2 regions of the Mycobacterium sp. E802 genome follow, and region 2 is predicted to be linked to the other one. Evidence: predicted binding sites of a transcription regulator. Region 2 holds the regulator's gene; the other holds the start of a gene.
The links. Region 2 encodes LexA, which represses DNA repair genes until DNA is damaged. Its sites were predicted from a motif close to CGAACANNTGTTCG; they were not measured.
Positions count from the first base shown of each region.

Region 1: a site for LexA is predicted at 1,848-1,861, ahead of A5699_RS26525 (error-prone DNA polymerase). Genes of this name have one in related genera too.

Region 1 is NZ_LZJD01000180.1:39,704-43,122, forward strand. Features, by position in the region: gene A5699_RS26515 (APC family permease) at 1-728, shown strand, start outside; gene A5699_RS26520 (hypothetical protein) at 737-1,756, opposite strand; gene A5699_RS26525 (error-prone DNA polymerase) at 1,875-3,419, shown strand, end outside.
Region 2 is NZ_LZJD01000027.1:8,710-12,128, forward strand. Features, by position in the region: gene A5699_RS04340 (LGFP repeat-containing protein) at 1-1,523, shown strand, start outside; gene lexA (transcriptional repressor LexA) at 1,526-2,251, opposite strand; gene A5699_RS04350 (LysM peptidoglycan-binding domain-containing protein) at 2,448-2,954, shown strand; gene nrdR (transcriptional regulator NrdR) at 3,119-3,419, shown strand, end outside.

The sequences.
Region 1 (3,419 bases), on a different contig from region 2:
TCCTGGGCACATATCTGCTCATCGCCGTCGCGGTGATGATGTATGCCGGGGTGGGCGAAACCGATCTGGGCCTGGGCAATCCGGACAATGCCGAGAACGTGTTCGCGGCACTGGCCGACCCGATCATGGGCCATTGGGCCGGGCCGTTCCTGTTCCTGGCGATCCTGGCCTCGTCGGTGGCCAGCCTGCAGACCACCTTCCTGCCCGCGGCCAGGGCCATGCTGGCCATGGGCGCCTACAAGGCCTTTCCGGCACGGTTCGCCGAGGTCAGTCCCCGCTATCTGGTGCCCAGCTTCGCGACCATCACCGCCGGCGTGGTCACCGGCGTGTTCTATACCGTGGTGAGCCTGCTGTCCGAAAGTGCCCTGCTGGATACCATTGCCGCCCTTGGCATCATGATCTGCTGGTACTACGGCATCACCGCATTCGCCTGCGTCTGGTACTTCCGGCGGGAGTTGTTCACCAACGCGCGCAATGTGGTGTTCAAGTTCCTGTTCCCGTTGCTCGGGGGAATCGTGCTGGCCGCGGTGTTCGTGATCGCCATCGGGGAGAGCATGAACCCGGAGAACGGCAGCGGCGCCGAGATCGGCGGCATCGGACTGGTGTTCTTCATGGGCTTCGGCATCCTGTTGCTCGGCGCCGTGCTCATGCTCGTGTGGCGATCGGTCAACCCGGCGTTCTTCCGCGGTGAGACCCTGCGGCACGACACCCCGTCGCTCGTGGAGTAGCGCGCAGACTATCCGGCCGCGTCGCCGATCCCGGATTCGTCAGGCAGGTTGTGTGCCAACTCGAACGGATCGAGTAGGTCCCACACCCCTCCGATGAATTGCTGCTTGATGCGGGCGGCCGGCTCTTCCAGGTTGATCAGGTCGGCGATGATGTCATACCCGTAGTACACCGCCGAGCCGGGCGGAGTGGTCTTGATCAGCTCCATGATGATGGTCTGACGGGCATCTCGGGCCGCGTCGTCGTCCCCCAGCGCCGGCGCCAGGTCGGGCAGGATCCGGCTGATCGGGATCACCGCGTTGACCCACGGCACGATCTGGCTGGCCCGGTAGATCTGTTCGGTGGCTTCCCGGACAAACGGGTCGAGCTCATCCGGTGACGCGGTGAGCAGTGCTTCTCGCAGGCTCATGATCGCGTCGGGGAAGTCGGTCGGGTCCGGGTCGTTGTCTCGGAAGGGGTTGGGGCTCCAGGGCGTATCTGCCTGGGTGTCGACAGTGTCCGACTGCGTCTGCACCGCACTGAGTTTCGGCGCAAGCTTGGTGACGGGCTCCGGTGCGGTGGTGGATTCCGGCTCGACGGCCGCTTGCTTCGGCGTGAACAGGCTCTTGAGCTTGGTGACCTGCTCGACCTCGAACTCTTCGGCGCTCGGCTTGGCCTTGGGCGTCACGGACACCGACCTGGCGGGCGTGACGGCCTTGGTCAACGAGTCGGTGATGGTCTTGGAGACGACGTTCGCGGACTTGCCGGCCTGCGTCGCGGCCTTCTCGAGCTTGTCGGTCTGCTTGTCGACGGCGTCTTTGAACTTGGCCACGGGCTTGGTCCGTTTGGCGGCGTCGGCCTTGGAATTCGCCGAATCCGCGCGCTTGGGTCCCGCCTTGACGTGCTGCGATGTGCTGTTGGTCGACTTCTTGGCCGCCCCGTCACCCGAATCGGCATGGGCGGTGCCCTGTCCGGCCACGGCGATCGCCGCACCCACTCCCGCCGCTACCGCGACACCACCGACATAGCCGATGTATTTGGTTGACGCCATTGCCGTCCTCTCACAGCCGATCCCCAGCCCAGAGGGATCGTAGGGTGTCGTGCCGTGATCGGCATCTCAAGGTGACCCCCGGCCAGTATATCGAACAATTGTTCGATATACTGGCGCGGTGGGCTGGCACAACGGGCCGCCGAGCTGGTCGGAGATGGAGCGGGTGCTCTCTGGCAAGTTGCCGCGGCCCGCCGCGGAAGGCAAGCCGCGTCGCTCCGGCCTGCCGTTGGAGCCCGAGGGCGACGGTGGGGACAGTCCGGCCTGGTCCCGTAAGCGTGGGGCGTATCAACTGCCCGATATTGCCCGCATCGCTGGCTCGGTGCGGTATGCCGAACTGCACGCGCACAGTGCCTACAGCTTTCTCGACGGCGCGAGCACGCCGGAGGAGTTGGTGGAGGAGGCGGCCCGGCTGAATCTGCGGGCAATCGCGTTGACCGATCACGACGGGCTCTACGGGGTGGTCCGGTTCGCCGAGGCGGCCAGGGAGTTGGACGTGTCCACGGTGTTCGGTGCCGAGTTGTCGCTCGGGAACGTTCCCCGTACCGAGGATCCCGACCCGCCCGGCCCGCACCTGCTGGTGTTGGCCCGCGGGCCGGAGGGGTACCGACGGTTGTCCCGCGAGATCGCCGGCGCGCATCTGGCCGGAGGGGAGAAGGGCAAGCCGCGCTACGATTTCGACGCGCTGACCGAGGCGGCCGGTGGGCACTGGCAGATCCTCACCGGGTGTCGCAAAGGCCATGTCCGTCAGGCGCTTTCCGTGGGCGGCCCAGATGCTGCCGCCGCCGCGCTGGCCGATCTGGTGGACCGGTTCGGGGCCGACCGGGTCAGTGTCGAGCTCTCCCATCACGGTCATCCGGACGACGATGAGCGCAACGCGGTCCTGGCCGGGTTGGCCCCGCGATTCGGAGTCGGTGTGGTGGCCACCACCGGCGCGCACTTCGCCGTTCCCGATCGGGGTCGGCTGGCCATGGCGATGGCTGCGATCCGGGCTCGCAACTCGATGGACACCGCGGCGGGCTGGTTGGCCCCGCTCGGTGGGGCCCACCTGCGCTCGGGGGAGGAGATGGCCCGGCTCTTCGGCGCCGAGATCGTCGAGGCAGCAGCGGATCTCGGTGAGCAGTGCGCCTTCGGTCTGGCGCTGATCGCCCCGCAACTTCCGCCGTTCGACGTCCCTGCCGGGCATACCGAGGACAGCTGGCTGCGGCATCTGGTCATGGCCGGAGCGGCCGAGCGGTACGGGCCACCGGGCACCGCGGGTAAGGCCTACGCACAGATCGAACACGAACTGAAGATCATCGAGCAGTTGAAGTTCCCCGGCTACTTCCTGGTGGTACACGACATCGTCCGGTTCTGCCGGGACAACGACATCCTGTGCCAGGGCAGGGGCTCGGCGGCCAACTCGGCGGTCTGCTACGCGCTCAAGGTCACGAATGTCGATCCGATTGCCAACGACTTGTTGTTCGAACGGTTCCTGTCCCCGGCCCGCGACGGCCCACCCGACATCGACATCGACATCGAATCGGACTTGCGCGAGAAGGCCATCCAGTACGTCTACGAGCGCTACGGCCGCGACTATGCCGCCCAGGTGGCCAACGTCATCACCTACCGCGGCCGCAGCGCCGTGCGGGACATGGCCCGGGCACTGGGGTTCTCGCAGGGGCAG
Region 2 (3,419 bases):
TCTACAGCCCCGCCACCGGGGCCAACGCCATCACCGGTCAGCTTCTGGAGAAGTACGAGAGCGTCGGCGGCCCGGAGGGCGATCTGGGCTTCCCGACCGCAAGCGAGGCCGAAGGCGGCCTGGGGCCGAACAGCCGGATCAGTACCTTCGCCGCAGCCGACAACCCGGTGATCTTCTGGACCCCCGACTACGGTGCGGTGATCGTCCGGGGCGCGATGAAGGCGGCGTGGGACAAGCTCGGCGGAGCCACGGGCGAGCTCGGTGCCCCGATGGCCGACCAAACCGAGGACGGCACCGTCGTCACCCAGCGATTCAGCGGCGGAGCCATCTCCTGGGATCGCGCCACCAACAAGTTCACCACCGAACCCTCGAATCTTGCCGCCGAATTGAGCGGGCTGCAGGTGCCCGGCCTCGAACAGCCGGCCGGGGCTCCGCCGGCGGCGGCCGCGGATTCGGACAAGCCGTTCAGCTGGCATTGGAGCTGGTGGTGGCTGATCGCCGTGGTTCCGGTTCTGCTGCTGGCCGCGCTGATTGTCGGGGCGGCGCTGTGGCATCGGCGACGGGCCGGTGGCGACGACGAATTCGACCACGATCCGTTCGAGGACGAGTACGACGGCCACGGCGAGGGGCCGTACGACGAGGACCGTTACGGCGCCCGGCGCTATGACTCGCGTGGATACGACGACGATGACTACCGCGACGATCGCAGCGACGCCTATGGGGGTGAGGCTGCGACGGCGAGATTCACCGGGCCGGTCGATGAATCGGCTAGTACCGCGGCGTCTCCCTACGATGGTCCGACCGATATCGCGATGCCGGTCAGCCAGATGCCGGTGAGCCAATGGGCTGCACCGGAGTCGTCGTCGGGATACGGCCCCCCGGATGACGAGGAGGAACCGCCGGAGGATTCCTCGCAACTGGCCGGCCCGGAGCCGGGCTTTGACGACTACCGCGACGTCGACGATTTCGACGACGACTTCGAGGACGGGGATTTCGACGACGACGATTTCGATGACGAGGACTTCCACGGCGAGGACCTCGACGACGAGAACGCGCCCATCGACGCCGAGTTCGAGGAGGTCGCCGAAGGTGACGCCGAGGACGATGTCGAGGCCGAACTCGACGACGAGGATCTGGTGGACACCGGTGCATTCGCCGGCCCGATCGACGGTCTGCGTGCACCGGTAGGTCTCGCGGTTCCCGCGGATCTCGGGCTGTCCGGCGATCAAGACAATGTGGATACCGCGCCGACCCGGGTGATCACCCATGCCGAGGCCTACAGTGGCGAGGCCCACAGTGGGCGTCATGCCGCCATCGAACTCGACGAGGTACCGGCCGTCACGGCGATCCACCTACCGTTGGACGACCCCAACCGGGCACCCGAGGGCTACCCGATCAAGGCGGATACCAAGTCTGGCCAGTACTGGTCACCCGACAGCAGTGAGTACGACGACGCGGTGGCCGAGATCTGGTTCGCCAGTGAGGAGTTCGCTCGCACGAACGGATTCGTGCGAGCGGACTGAGCTCAGATCTTGCGGATCACGGTGACGACCTTGCCGAGCACGGCCGCGTCGTTACCCGGGATCGGGTCGTACGCCGGATTGTGCGGCATGAGCCACACCTGACCACGAGTCCGCTTGAACGTCTTGACGGTGGCTTCACCGTCGATCATCGCGGCTACGATGTCACCGTTGTCGGCCACACTCTGCTGGCGCACGACCACCCAGTCGCCGTCGCAGATGGCCGCGTCCACCATCGAGTCGCCGACGACCTTCAGCAGGAACAGCGAGCCCTCGCCGACGAGTTCGCGGGGGAGCGGGAAGACGTCTTCGACCGCCTGCTCGGCCAGGATGGGGCCGCCCGCGGCGATGCGCCCGAGCACCGGGACAAAGGTCGGTTCGGGTAGCGCATCCGTGCCGGCCACATCCGTGGAGACGAGCGGGGTGGCCGCCGGATCGTCGGCGGCGCGGACGTCGACCGCACGCGGACGGTTCGGGTCGCGGCGCAGGTAGCCCTTGCGTTCCAGGGTGCGCAATTGATGGGCGACCGAGGATGTCGAGGTGAGCCCTACCGCATCTCCGATCTCGCGGATGCTGGGCGGATAGCCCCGACTGGTCACCGATGCGCGGATGACGTCGAGGATGGTCCGTTGCCGTTCGGTGAGGCCGCTGTCAGCGGCGCGGCGTGGACTCGCCCCCTCGGATCCCGCCGGGGTGTCGGTGCTGCCGTCCCTGCTCAGGTCGTCGCTCATGAGGGCGAATGTAGTCCTTGTTTGAACATTAATCAAACATGTGTTCGACGCGTGTCGTCTACGGAGCCTCGCCGCCGAAACTTGTCGGTGGTCCGTCCTATCGTTTCGCAACAGTTCGATCACACGTTCTATCCATCGAACATGTGAGCGACTATATTCGAACACAAGAGCGAACGTCCCACCGAAAGGCAGTCAGATGGCGATCATCGATATCCCCGCCGAAAGCCGTTCCCGCGCTGTCCGTGTGGCCCGGGGCGCGTCCCAGGCGCAACCGTCTCGGGGTCGCGCCCAGTTCGGTGCCGCGGAGCCTCGGCCGCTGCGCCGGGTCCAGCGGCAGGCACCGACCCGGCCGGCCGGCGGCGCGGTCCGTTACCGGGGAACCGGCGTTCTCATGTCGCGGGCCTCGCACCGCAGCCGTCCGATCACGCCGGTCACCACCGTGTTGTTGGCGCTGGTTGCCGCCGGTATCACGGTCTGGCTGGGGCTGGTGGCGCAATTCGGCGGTGTGATGGGCACCGAGGCGCCGGAGCCGGCCGAACTCGCGGTGGTCCAGGTCAAAACCGGCGAGACGCTGCAGCAGGTGGCCCGGCGCGTCGCCCCGGACGCTCCGGTCTCGCGCGTGGTCGAGCAGATCCGCGATCTGAACCAACTCGAATCGTCGGCGCTCGACGCCGGGCAGACCCTGCTCGCCCCGGTTGGTTGAGCAGTGCGATGTCCGCTGAAACATCCTGGCAGGCAGCCACACTGGCCTGCCCCGGCGTGATCTCCTACACACCACTGGACCCGGCGGTGAACCTGCCGAGGGCGGCGCGGGTACGCTCAAGGGCGCTCGAACTAATTGTCCGGCGGCATGACGAAGGAGCGGTAATGCATTGTCCGTTCTGTCGTCATCCTGACTCGCGCGTGGTCGATTCCCGCGAGACGGACGAGGGCCAGGCGATCCGGCGGCGGCGGTCCTGCCCGGAGTGCGGCCGTCGATTCACCACCGTCGAGACGGCGGTGCTGGCGGTGGTCAAGCGCAGTGGCGTGACCGAGCCGTTCAGCCGTGAGAAGGTCATCCGCGGTGTACGCCGGTCCTGCCAGGGCCGTCAGGTCGACGACGACGCACTCAACGTGTTGGCGCAGAAGGTCGAAGATGCTGTCCGCGGTCTCGGCACACCTGAGATTC